DNA from 4 places in the Providencia sp. PROV208 genome. Region 3 is predicted to be linked to each of the others. Evidence: predicted binding sites of a transcription regulator. Region 3 holds the regulator's gene; each other region holds the start of a gene.
The links. The regulator Fur, encoded in region 3, represses iron uptake genes when iron is present. The targets are predictions, from matches to a motif close to ATAATAATGAGAACNACTATCAA.
Positions count from the first base shown of each region.

Region 1: a site for Fur is predicted at 1,306-1,328, ahead of PR766_RS06025 (siderophore-interacting protein). Genes of this name have one in related genera too.
Region 2: a site for Fur is predicted at 1,315-1,337, ahead of sufA (Fe-S cluster assembly scaffold SufA). Genes of this name have one in related genera too.
Region 4: a site for Fur is predicted at 1,920-1,942, ahead of ygiD (4,5-DOPA dioxygenase extradiol). Genes of this name have one in related genera too.

Region 1 is NZ_JAMPNS010000006.1:245,109-248,316, forward strand. It holds gene PR766_RS06010 (cytochrome ubiquinol oxidase subunit I) at 1-75, shown strand, start outside; gene cydB (cytochrome d ubiquinol oxidase subunit II) at 65-1,075, shown strand; gene PR766_RS06020 (DUF2474 domain-containing protein) at 1,032-1,211, shown strand; gene PR766_RS06025 (siderophore-interacting protein) at 1,363-2,202, shown strand; gene phoH (phosphate starvation-inducible protein PhoH) at 2,254-3,039, opposite strand.
Region 2 is NZ_JAMPNS010000007.1:51,958-55,165, reverse strand. It holds gene ydiJ (D-2-hydroxyglutarate dehydrogenase YdiJ) at 1-602, shown strand, start outside; gene menI (1,4-dihydroxy-2-naphthoyl-CoA hydrolase) at 599-1,015, shown strand; gene sufA (Fe-S cluster assembly scaffold SufA) at 1,399-1,767, shown strand; gene sufB (Fe-S cluster assembly protein SufB) at 1,784-3,208, shown strand, end outside.
Region 3 is NZ_JAMPNS010000010.1:151,805-155,012, reverse strand. It holds gene PR766_RS08570 (type I secretion system permease/ATPase) at 1-23, shown strand, start outside; gene ybfE (LexA regulated protein) at 197-490, shown strand; gene fldA (flavodoxin FldA) at 644-1,171, shown strand; gene fur (ferric iron uptake transcriptional regulator) at 1,404-1,850, shown strand; gene PR766_RS08550 (bactofilin family protein) at 2,285-2,806, shown strand; gene ansB (L-asparaginase 2) at 2,988-3,208, opposite strand, start outside.
Region 4 is NZ_JAMPNS010000008.1:103,538-106,745, forward strand. It holds gene PR766_RS06910 (glutathionylspermidine synthase family protein) at 1-957, shown strand, start outside; gene ygiD (4,5-DOPA dioxygenase extradiol) at 1,048-1,851, opposite strand; gene ribB (3,4-dihydroxy-2-butanone-4-phosphate synthase) at 2,022-2,675, opposite strand; FMN riboswitch at 2,830-2,997, opposite strand; gene ubiK (ubiquinone biosynthesis accessory factor UbiK) at 3,189-3,208, shown strand, end outside.

The DNA.
Region 1 (3,208 bases), on a different contig from region 3:
TTTGGCATTGGCTACATGTACATGATGAAATTAATTCGTAAAGGTATTTCCGAGGAGGCAACTCATGGGCATTGATTTACCACTGATTTGGTTTGTCATCATTGTCTTTAGCATGTTGATGTATATCGTGATGGATGGCTTTGATTTAGGAATTGGAATTCTGTACCCCGCTCTGAAAGAGAGCCAAGACCGCGATTTAATGATGAACAGTGTTGCCCCAGTTTGGGATGGTAATGAAACATGGTTAGTCCTCGGTGGTGCAGCGTTATTTGGTGCATTTCCTCTCGCTTATGCCATTGTTTTAGACGCCTTGTCTATTCCACTGACCTTTATGTTATTTGCGTTGATTTTCCGTGGCGTCGCCTTTGAGTTTCGCTTTCGTGCAGATGAATCCCATCGTCGGCGTTGGGATCATGCCTTTATTTGGGGCTCAATTCTCACCACATTCTCACAAGGGGTTGTCATTGGTGCTTTCATTCAAGGTTTCCATGTTGAAAATCGCGTCTATATGGGAGGATATTTTGATTGGTTCGCACCATTCCCACTGTTCTGCGGCTTCGGTTTAGTGATTGCCTACGCCCTACTGGCATGCGGCTGGTTAATCATGAAAACTGAAGGACACCTGCGCAAAACTATGTACCGCGTGCTACCCGTATTAACACTCGCCATGTTAACGGTTGTAGGGGTGCTCAGTGTATGGACACCGATGTTAAATGACGCTATCTATGAACGCTGGTTTAGCTTACCTAACCTGTTTTTCTTTTTACCCGTTCCATTATTAGTGCTCGGCTGTGTGTGGCTAATTTTAAAAAGCGCCAAGCGCCAACGCTATGATAGTGTGCCTTTTTTAGCCGCATTAATGCTGATTTTCTTAGGGTTTACGGGTTTAGGCATCAGTATTTGGCCAAGCCTGATCCCACCAGCAATTACATTCCGTGATGCAGCAGGTCCATCAGAAAGCCTCGGCTTTATGCTGGTTGGTGCCCTATTCATCATCCCTGTCATTTTGGTTTACACCTATTGGAGTTACTATGTCTTCAGAGGAAAAATTACCCCAGATCAAGGCTATCACTGATACTTCAGTTAATTCTCCTTGGTGGAAAAAGCTCGGTTGGATGGCAGCAATTTGGTTAGGAAGTGTATTGGCGCTCTTTGCATTTTCATCCTTATTTAGATTGTTAATGACCGCCGCGGGAATGAAAGTGAAATAAACACCGATGCCGCAGTATTCAATGCTGCGGCATATTCATTTTTACATTCAAGAATTCTGTATCTTTGATTAGTCTTCTAATAAACATTCATGATATGATAATGATAATAATTAACATATAATAATATTATCATTAAGAAAGGAGACGGTTCGTGGCTAGTGAACAAACTGTTGAAAAAAATATCTACCGTCCTGCCCCCCCACAGCTCATTCAAGTAAAATCTATCGTCGATATTAGCCCGTCTATTCGTAGCATTACGTTTACGGGTGAAAAGCTAGCAAATTACCCGACAAAGTGTGAAGGTGGTCATATCAAGATCTTTATTGCCCCTGACCACCAAAGCCAACCTGCGCTTCCCGTTTTAACCGAAAAAGGACGCAGTTGGCCCGAAGATAAGCCGCGCCCTTTTGTACGGACTTATACCGTTCGCGCGATCCGTCCCGAACTCAACGAAATTGACATTGAATTCGCTATGCATGAAGGCGTAACAGGACCTGCGTATCTGTTCGCCCGTGATGCAAAACCGGGTTATTGGTTGGGGATCACCAACCCTGGTGGTCCAGATCCACTTTTACCTATCCGTGCTCACTACTTTATGGCTGGGGATTCAAGTTCTTTACCTGCAATTACTGCATTACTGGAAAAAATGCCTGCAACAGCAACAGGTCGCGTCGTTTTGCGTCTCGACCACCAAGACGATATTCGAGAGTTAACCAAGCCGGCTGGCATAGAGATTGATTGGATTTGTGGCGATGTCAGTCAAACCACTGACCTGATTAATACATTTAAGTCGTGGGATATTCCAACAGAGAATACAGGGTTCTGGATTGCAGGCGAAGACCAAATTATTCGTGAATTACGCCGTTTTGTTCGCCGTGAAAAAGGAGTTAATCGCGATGATATCTACGCAATCCCTTACTGGCGATATGGCTATGATGAAGAAGGTTATCATCATGAACGCCATGCAGTTATGGATAATCCTGACGATTAAACATAAAACTGCCCCGAAAAACGGGGCAGTTCCACACATAAATATTTTTAGTTAATCATTATAAGCTAGCAAAGCTTTATGACACAGTTGCGATCTCACGCAATCATCAATCGTAAAGTTCACCATTGACACCATTTCATCACTACTAAAACGCTGCAATGCATCACCTAACCCCGACTGTACCCCACTTGGTAGGTCGCACTGAGTAACGTCACCATTAACAATGACCGTCACATTTTCACCCAAACGTGTTAAAAACATCTTCATTTGAGTGACAGTGACGTTTTGTGCTTCATCGAGGATGACAATGGCATTTTCAAATGTGCGACCTCGCATGTAAGCGAATGGTGCAATTTCAACTTTCGCAATTTCAGGTCGTAAACAATACTGTAAGAACGAAGCGCCTAATCGCTTCATGAGAACGTCATAAACAGGTCGGAAATATGGCGCAAATTTTTCAGACATATCCCCCGGTAAGAAACCAAGATCTTCCTCCGCTTGTAGCACAGGTCTAGTCACAATAATTTTACTGATTTCCTTATTAATCAAGGCATCCGCTGCTAACGCCGTACTGATGTAAGTTTTACCGCATCCCGCCTCACCGTTAGCGAAAATTAACTGTTTATGTCTGATCGAACTAATATAGAGCTTCTGGGCTTCATTACGTGGTGTTATCGGAGTTTCATCGCGGCGTTCTTTCGCCATACCTATCGGCTCAATGCCTGTAAATTCGGCAAAGGAGGTGACGTTATTCATATCATACCTCCCTGAACGGTCTTTGCGTGATGTACGTTTCATTTCACGACGTGCTTTTGTTGCAGCTTTCTGTCTACTCATAGTATTAACCCTTCCAGGTATCGATGATGTCAATTTCAGATGACGAACTATTCAAAACAGAGAGGAGCTCCCTTCAAGCTCTTGTGTCACATAGGTTGATAATTCAGATATAAAAAAACCGGTTAGCAATCTCATCATGTCAGTTTCATGATGGAGTGGTAACCGGTTC
Region 2 (3,208 bases), on a different contig from region 3:
CTGTCTTATTGCCGTTTTCACCGAATGGCAAAGCGCAGCATATTAAAGGTTTTTTAAGTCGCTTTGCAAAAACCGCACGTAAAACATCGGAGTTTTTAAATCGGGTTGCTAAGCTGAAATTACCTATGGTCGGGGTCGATCCTGCGCTGGTACTATGTTATCGCGATGAATATCATGAAATATTGGGCGAGCAGCAGTGCCAATTTACGGTGATGCTAGCTCATGAATGGCTAATTTCATTACCGGCGCAAACAGAGACGAGTGGAGCGGATGAGCAGCCTTGGTATTTCTTTGGTCACTGTACAGAATCCACCGCATTGCCTAATAGTGCTAATCAGTGGGCGGCATTATTTACGCGTTATGGACGCAAGCTCATCAATGTTAGCGTGGGTTGTTGCGGTATGGCGGGTACTTATGGTCATGAAGTTGCGAACCTCGAAAACTCAAAAGGTATTTATAATTTGTCGTGGAAACCTGCGATAGAAAAATTACCCTTAGAGCGTTGTTTAAGCTCGGGATATTCCTGCCGTAGCCAAGTAAAACGAATGGAAAAAACGGCAATTAAACACCCAATTCAAGCCTTACTGGAGATTGTTTCATGATTTGGAAGCGTCAATTTAACTTACAACAAATGGCAGCAATGGCTGAAGGCTGTATGTTAGGCCACTTGGGGATTGAAATCACTGGCTTTGGTGATGATTACCTTGAAGGGACGATGCCGGTAGATCACCGTACTAAGCAACCCTTTGGGTTATTACACGGTGGAGCATCCGTGGTATTAGCGGAATCTTTAGGTTCCATTGCCGGTTATCTTTGCAGTGAAGGTGAGCAGCGAGTGGTTGGTTTGGAAATTAATGCTAACCATGTTCGTGCCGCTCGGGAAGGTATAGTGAGAGGTGTCTGCAAACCGATTCATTTAGGACGTCGTCAGCAGGTGTGGAATATCGAAATTTTTAACGAGAAAGGGCAGCTGTGTTGTACTTCTCGTTTAACCACCGCGATTTTGTTTGAATAATCAGCAATTTCGCCTGATAGATACCCTCAGTTTATTTGAGGGTATCATCCATTTATTTGTCTTTCATATCAAAACTTTATAACCTATCTGAATTATTTATTTTTACTCAATTAATTTCGTCCTATATCAAATATTACTTTATTAATTTGTGTCATTTTTATGTACTCAATAATACATAATAAATATCATCATAATCTAAAATTATTGCTTAATAATTAATTGGTTAGACTTTATCTTGTGTGGAAATGGCATCAATAATGTCCTCTCATCGCTATAACCTCTTAAAACAAGTGGTTGAAGTCATATGCGTTATCATTACCATGTCATATAGAGAAAAAATATCTGATAACAGGCTGAAAAACCATAAGAAAAGTGAGGTCAATATGACTGATGGTGTAGAAACATTTTCACTCGATGAAAATTCATGGCAGGGCGTCAGCCTAACCCCGAATGCCGCTAAACAGATTAATAAATTGGTTCTTCAAACACCGAATAGCAAGGGACTGTCGCTTGGCGTCAAACAGTCAGGATGTGCGGGTTTTGGATATGTCTTCGAGATGATTGAAAATCCAACCGATGACCACTTGCTGTTTGAACTCGATGGTGCACACCTATATGTACCAAAACAAGCTATGCCATTTATTGATGGCACCGTAGTGGATTATGTCCAAGAAGGGCTTAACCATATTTTTAAATTTAATAACCCGAAAGCTCAGCATGCCTGTGGGTGTGGTGAAAGCTTCGGCGTTTAACTTGTGAAGCTAGATTATGTCTCAGAGCAATGTAGAAGTTGGCGAAGATGTTCAAAGCTGGCTTGATGAAAAACGTTATAAAGAAGGCTTTTTTACCCAAGTTGCCACCGATGAGATGGCTAAAGGGCTCAATGAAGATGTCGTTCGCGCCATTTCAGCTAAACGTAATGAACCTGAATGGATGTTGCAGTTCCGTCTAGATGCATTCAATCATTGGAAAGGAATGGAAGAGCCGCATTGGCTCAAAGCACATTATCCAAACTTAGATTATCAAGATTATAGTTATTATTCAGCACCTTCCTGTGGGTCGTGTGATGATACCTGCGGTTCACAATCAGGGGCGACGCAATCAACGGGTACGGCTGAAGAGGCAAATTACCTGACGAGCGAAGTTGAAGATGCCTTCAACCAACTCGGTGTCCCTGTTCGTGAAGGAAGCAAAGTCGCCGTGGATGCGATATTTGACTCTGTTTCTGTATCAACAACCTACCGCGGTGATTTGGCCAAACACGGGATTATTTTTTGCTCGTTCAGTGAAGCTATTCAAGAATACCCAGAACTCGTCCAAAAATATTTAGGTAGCGTAGTCTCGAGCCATGATAATTTCTTTGCCGCACTGAATGCCGCAGTGGCATCAGATGGAACGTTTGTTTATATCCCGAAAGGGGTTCGCTGCCCGATGGAATTATCAACGTACTTCCGTATTAATGCAGCAAAAACAGGGCAATTTGAGCGTACCATCTTAATCGCAGATGAAGGCAGCTATGTGAGCTATATCGAAGGCTGTTCAGCGCCTGTGCGCGATAGCTATCAGTTACATGCAGCCGTAGTCGAAGTGATTATCCAAAAAGATGCTGAAGTCAAATATTCGACGGTGCAGAACTGGTTCTCTGGTGGCGATAGCGAAACTGGGGGGATCCTCAATTTCGTGACTAAGCGAGCCCTGTGCGAAGGTGAAAATTCCAAAATGTCGTGGACCCAATCCGAAACAGGCTCTGCGATTACATGGAAATATCCGAGTGTGATCTTAAAAGGGGATAACTCGGTAGGCGAATTTTTCTCTGTCGCGCTGACCAACGGTAATCAGCAAGCGGATACAGGGACCAAGATGATCCATATTGGTAAAAATACTCGCTCAACCATTATCTCGAAGGGAATTTCGGCTGGTAAAAGCCAAAATAGCTATCGTGGTCTAGTCAAAATTCTTCCTAGCGCCCATAACGCTCGTAACTTTACCCAGTGTGATTCGATGCTCATAGGTACTCAATGTGGAGCGCATACCTTCCCGTATGTGGAAGTGAAGAACAATACGGCACAATTGGAGCATGAAGCGACAACCTCCCGTATTGGGGAAGACCAGCTATTTTATTGCTTGCAACGTGGGATCAGCGAAGATGATGCTATCTCAATGATTGTTAACGGTTTCTGTAAAGATGTTTTC
Region 3 (3,208 bases):
TATGGCAGCAGCAGACTCGTTGACCTGAACAAAAAAGCATCTCCCCCTCGTTGGGTGATGCTTTTTTCTTAAAAGTGCTTTTTTTTTAATCTATTAGATGAATTAGCTGGGTATGCACCTATGGTACTAGGGATTCAGCTAGGGTATCATTGCGCGCTGAAATACTGGCACACCCCTTCCGTTAGCAATAGTAGATATGGCAAAAGAACAAACTGATCGCACGACACTGGATTTGTTCGCAGAAGAACGCAGGCCTGGGCGACCAAAAACTAGCCCGTTGTCGCGGGATGAACAATTAAGAATTAACAAACGAAATCAGCTCAAACGGGATAAAGTCAAAGGACTGCGTCGAGTTGAGCTGAAATTAAATGAAGACGCTGTCGCAGTCTTAAACCAATTAGCTGAAGAGAAAAATATAAGCCGAAGTGAGCTAATTGAAGAAATTTTGATGGCTCAACTTGAGCAGGTTAGTGAGACAATTGACCACTAGCTGTGTCTGAATGAATCACACAAATTTGACAGACTAACACCGTTTTTTTCGCCAAAATAAGGCGCAAATTTTACCTATTTTCGTTCTATTTTTAATTCTAGTAGAATCAATAAGTTAAACTCGCTGCTAGAAAAACAAGAGGTTAATCAATTTATGGCAGTTATAGGCATTTTCTTCGGAAGTGACACAGGTAACACAGAAAATATTGCCAAAATGATCCAAGAAAGATTAGGCAAAGATGTTGCAGAAGTTCACGATATTGCTAAGTGCAGCAAAGAAGATATCGAAGCATTTGATATCCTACTTCTCGGCATCCCGACGTGGTATTACGGTGAAGCTCAATGTGATTGGGATGATTTTTTCCCAACATTAGAAGAAATTGATTTTGACGGTAAACTTGTCGCGCTGTTTGGTTGTGGAGACCAAGAAGACTACGCAGAATATTTCTGTGATGCGATGGGTACCATCCGTGACATCATTGAGCCCCGCGGCGCAGTCATTGTGGGACACTGGCCAACAGAAGGCTACCACTTTGAAGCCTCTAAAGGTATGGCTGATGATACTCACTTTATCGGTCTTGCTATCGATGAAGATCGTCAACCAGAGCTTACCGAAGAGCGTGTTAATGCTTGGGTTAAACAGATCTCTGAAGAGATGTCGCTGGCTGAAATCCTTGGCTAATAATGACATTGATTGTCAATTAAAAGCGAGCACTGTTAGATATGATGGCTCATTCGTCCACCATATTAAGGGACTCGCTTTTAAGCTCGAATCAAAATAATGAGACAATGCATGGTTTCTATTTTTATTTTCCATGCCTATAATTGTAAATCAGTTTAGAAGACAACTGGATTTTTGTTAAAAACGTCTCATTATTGTTAAATTTATGATTTAAAATACAGGACAAGCCCGCATGACAGACAATAATAAAGCATTGAAAAATGCAGGACTCAAAGTCACTCTTCCAAGATTGAAGATTTTGGAAGTACTTCAGGAGCCTGAGTGCCATCACGTCAGTGCGGAAGATCTCTACAAGAAGCTGATTGATATTGGTGAAGAAATCGGATTAGCAACTGTCTATCGCGTATTAAACCAATTTGATGATGCTGGTATTGTGACACGTCACAATTTCGAAGGTGGAAAATCCGTATTTGAATTAACTCAGCAACATCACCATGACCACCTAATTTGTTTAGATTGTGGCAAGGTTATCGAATTTACAGACGAATCAATCGAAAAACGCCAGCATGATATCGCTGCACGTCACGGTATTAAACTGTCTAACCACAGTTTATATCTGTATGGTCACTGCGCTGAAGGTAATTGTCGCGAAAATACTGAAGCACACGAAGCAAAATAATCACATTATCAATCGCTTCTTTCTTTTAAAGGAAGCGATTTAATTAAGACGTGATTTAATGCTGAGAATACCCACTTAATGTTCATTGTGGGTATTTTTATTTAACCCATCTTAACATCTCCCTATTTCCATTCTATATCTGAAAAATAACGACTATTTTTTAAAAACTCATGCCTTTATTTCTTCAGATAAAACTAAAATCATCCTCTATTCTTTAATTTGTTATGTGTTATTTTAATTTATACTGATGCTTAAATTTATGTGTAAGAGATTAAAAGATGAAAAAAGCCTATCTGTTTTTGAACATAAGTTTTTTCTTCTGGTTTCTTACTTTGATAGCGTGGTTTTTTAGATATACCGTTGTGGCATCTCTTGCCTTTATATCTTCAATCATTTGTTTGGTTCTATACTTCAATTTCAAAAAGGTTAGTCACATGTTCAATAAAAAACAAAACAAACCAGAGCCCACTCCCACTATCAATAAAGAAGAAATCATTCAACAGATCGCTGAGGAAAAAATGCAAGTATCATCACCGACGGTCAGTGAAGAAAAAACCAATACTATCATTGCCAAAGATGTCGTATTTGAAGGCAATGTGACCTCCAATGAGCAAGTGCATATTTATGGTACTGTGATTGGTAATATTACTGGCAAAAATAACACCGTAAAAATTATGCAAAATGGGCATGTTACCGGCAATATTACGAGTAATGAATTGTGGGTAAACGGTAAAGTTGAAGGGGAATGTATTTCGGAAACCATCAGCATTGATACCAATGGCGAAATTTATGGGACTATCCGCTATTCGAATTTATCCATCAAAAAAGGCGGAATATTTTCTGGGCTTGCTGAAGTTAAATCTGCCACACAATCGACAGGAAACGTAACTGCATTTAAAGAAAAAAATAAGCAAGAAAAATCCGATCCTCAAACGCCCGAAGTCGGTGCTTTATAATTAATTTTGTTAAATATATGATACATAAATACTCGATAATAAACTTTATTACCTATCTTATAGGAATTTATTATCGAGTTATTTTGATTATTTAAATGTGATTATCAATCAAGAAACACATTCTAGATGTAGTTATAAAAACATAATCAAGGCGACATTTCTGCCGCCTATTCTTAGAGAATTAATATTGCTCAAACATTTCTTGAATCTTTTTCGGATCTTTTGTTTGAGTCAGTGCTAATTGTAATAATACGCGTGATTTTTGTGGATTTAGTCTTTCGGAAGCCACAAAGCCATATTCATTGTCATTCACTTCAGCATTACGTGTTGTATAGCCTGTTGGAACTCGGCTAGAACGCACAACAACCACATCTTCTTTTGCCGCATTCGCGAGTGCATCAA
Region 4 (3,208 bases), on a different contig from region 3:
AGTGATGAATTACTCGCTCGTTTCCAAATTCCTAAGCATTGCTGGGAATTTGTACGCAGTTCATGGAAAAGCGAACAGCCATCATTATATTCCCGTCTTGACTTAGCTTACGATGGCGTCAATCCACCGAAGCTATTAGAGAACAACGCAGATACACCAACATCACTGTATGAATCTGCTTTTTTCCAATGGATTTGGCTCGAAGATCAAATTGAAGCGGGCAAACTGCCTGAAAATGCTGACCAATTTAATAGCATCCAAGAACAGCTCATTGAACGTTTTACTGAGCTCAAAGATCAATACGGTTTCCGTTTATTGCATATGGCATGCTGCCAAGATACTGAGGAAGATCGTGGCACCGTACAATATTTGCAAGATTGCGCGAACGAAGCGGGTGTGGCTACCGAATTTCTATATATTGATGAAATCGGATTAGGCGAGAAAGGCGAATTCACCGATACACAAGATCAGGTCATTAGTAACCTGTTCAAACTGTATCCATGGGAATTTATGCTCAGAGAAATTTTCTCCACCAAACTGCAAGATGCTGGTGTTCGTTGGTTAGAGCCGGCTTGGAAAAGTATTGTTTCCAACAAAGCCCTGTTGCCAATGTTATGGGAAATGTTCCCTAATCATCCAAATTTGCTGCCGGCCTATTTTGCCGATGGTAACAAACCGGAACTTGAGAGCTATGTAATTAAACCATTATTCTCTCGCGAAGGTGCCAATATCCGTGTCATCGAAAATGGCAAAGAAATTGCGTCAGCAGATGGTCCTTACGGTGAAGAAGGAATGATTATCCAGCAGTTCCATCCACTGCCAAAATTTGAAGGCAGCTATACATTAGTGGGAAGCTGGTTAGTTAACGACCAGCCTGCGGGGATCTGTATCCGCGAAGATAAGGAATTGATTACTCAAGACTTATCCCGTTTCTATCCGCACATCATCCTCGACTAATTCACTATTAGCTTGGTAAAACAGCATCAAATAAACAAAAAGCGGCGACGAAATATTTCGTGCCGCTTTCTTCTTTCGCCATTCGACTCATTAACCGATTTGTACTGATAACATACTCAATGATGCCGAAACAATTCCTTCAACAGGCGTGCTAATCACTTCTTCACCATCCCATGTACCTAAGATAGGTAATATAGGTAAAAAATGTTCCGGTGATGGATTTGATAACTGACCATCTTCACGCTCTAACCCTGTTGTCAGCGGGTGCGGCTGCTCATGACTTCGCAGATTTGCATAAACAAATTGCTCAAACGAAATTGCCCAAGGGTAAGGTTCTGCATGTGAATTCTGCCAATCCATTGCACGTAAATTATGGACAACGTTACCACTCCCCATAATCAAAACCCCCTGCTCTCGCAAGACTGCTAATTTTTTACCTAGCTCATAGTGCCACGATGCAGGCTTAGTGCCATCAATACTCAGTTGCACGACGGGAATATCAGCTTGAGGATACATACGGACTAAAATTTCCCATGTGCCGTGATCAAGTCCCCACTCCTCTTTATCTTGATGAATTGGCTCTGGAGACAGTAATTCAGCCACCTGTTTAGCCAGCTCAGGAGAGCCTGGTGCCGGGTACTCTATTTGGTATAAAGCTTCAGGGAAACCACCAAAATCATGGATCGTTTTCGGTTTAACCATCGCCGTGATCGCCGTTCCACGGGTATACCAGTGTGCTGAGATCACCAAAATCGCACGCGGTCTAGGCAAAGTTTTACCCAGTTTTTCCCATGCTTCAGTGTACGAATTATGGTTAATCGCGTTCATCGGGCTACCATGACCGATAAATACCGCGGGCATTCGATGGGTTAAGTGTTGGTTATTTGTCGACATGATGACCTCAATTCCACAAAAAGGATAATGAGTATCAGCATACCCTTTTTTATAAAAAACACAGTGGGGGAATTATGAGAATGATCATCAAAAAATTTGAAGAGGCCACAAAGGTGTGCAACTTTGTGGCCGATGACTCTATAGGCAAAGCGTTTTAAAAACTTAGCGAATTAACTCGCTTTTTTTTCCAACTGAAGACGATAGCTAGCTAAGTCCTCAATGGTGACAACTGTCATGTTGTGTTCACGAGCAAACTTCACCACATCTGGCGCACGCGCCATTGTGCCATCATCATTGGTCAGCTCACACAGTACTCCAGCAGGTTTGAAACCGGCTAATGTGGCTAAATCAATCGAGGCTTCTGTATGACCACGACGTGTTAATACACCACCTTCACGACCACGTAATGGGAATACGTGACCAGGGCGGTTAATATCCGCAGGCACTGCATTATCCGCAATCGCCGCTTTGATAGTCGTGATACGGTCTGCCGCAGAAACGCCGGTTGTGACACCTTTCGCAGCTTCAATTGTGACCGTAAAACCCGTTTGGTTTTGGCTGGTGTTTTTTTCCACCATCATCGGAATATCAAGCTGCTTACGGCGTTCTTCCGTAATGCATAGGCACACAATGCCGCTGCTATAGCGAATTGTCATTGCCATTTGCTCGGCGGTCATGGTTTCTGCTGCAAACACTAAGTCACCTTCATTCTCACGATCTTCATCGTCGAGAACTAAAATGCCTTTGCCTTGGCGCAGAGCTTCGATTGCATTTTCAACACGCTCGGTTGGATTACCGAATTCGGAAAGTAGCGTCTGATTCATGGTAAAAACCTTCTTTAATTAACAATATTTGAGTTACCAGAACCAGGGCAGTCTTAGGAGTACGAGAAATGAATAAACACCACGACCTACTAGCCGTTTAGCTATTCAATATGTAGAACAGTGTTGTACCTAAAAGATACAAACATGCAGATACAGTGATTCTCTCCCATCCGGACTATAACCGTCGGCTCCAGATTCACACTGGATCTGCTGACCTTTACTATCCATGACAATAATGCCAAAGATAACAAAGCGCTCGCGGGCTTCATGCGCGATGCATGTTACCGCCGGTGGGGACTTTCACCCCGCCCTGAGATTACGCAATTAATATAACTCCAATAATCCAATGGCGCAACGAACAAACGATAAACTGAAGACTTACTCACACTTTTCGCCAATAAAAACAAGATGAAACAGCACGTTTCTATAATAATAGAAGAAGGTGGTTTATTCATAACGCTGCAGGTATTACACTACCCCACATTATTTATTTTGAAACTGAAGGACCCGCGAATGCTCGATCCGAAAAAAAT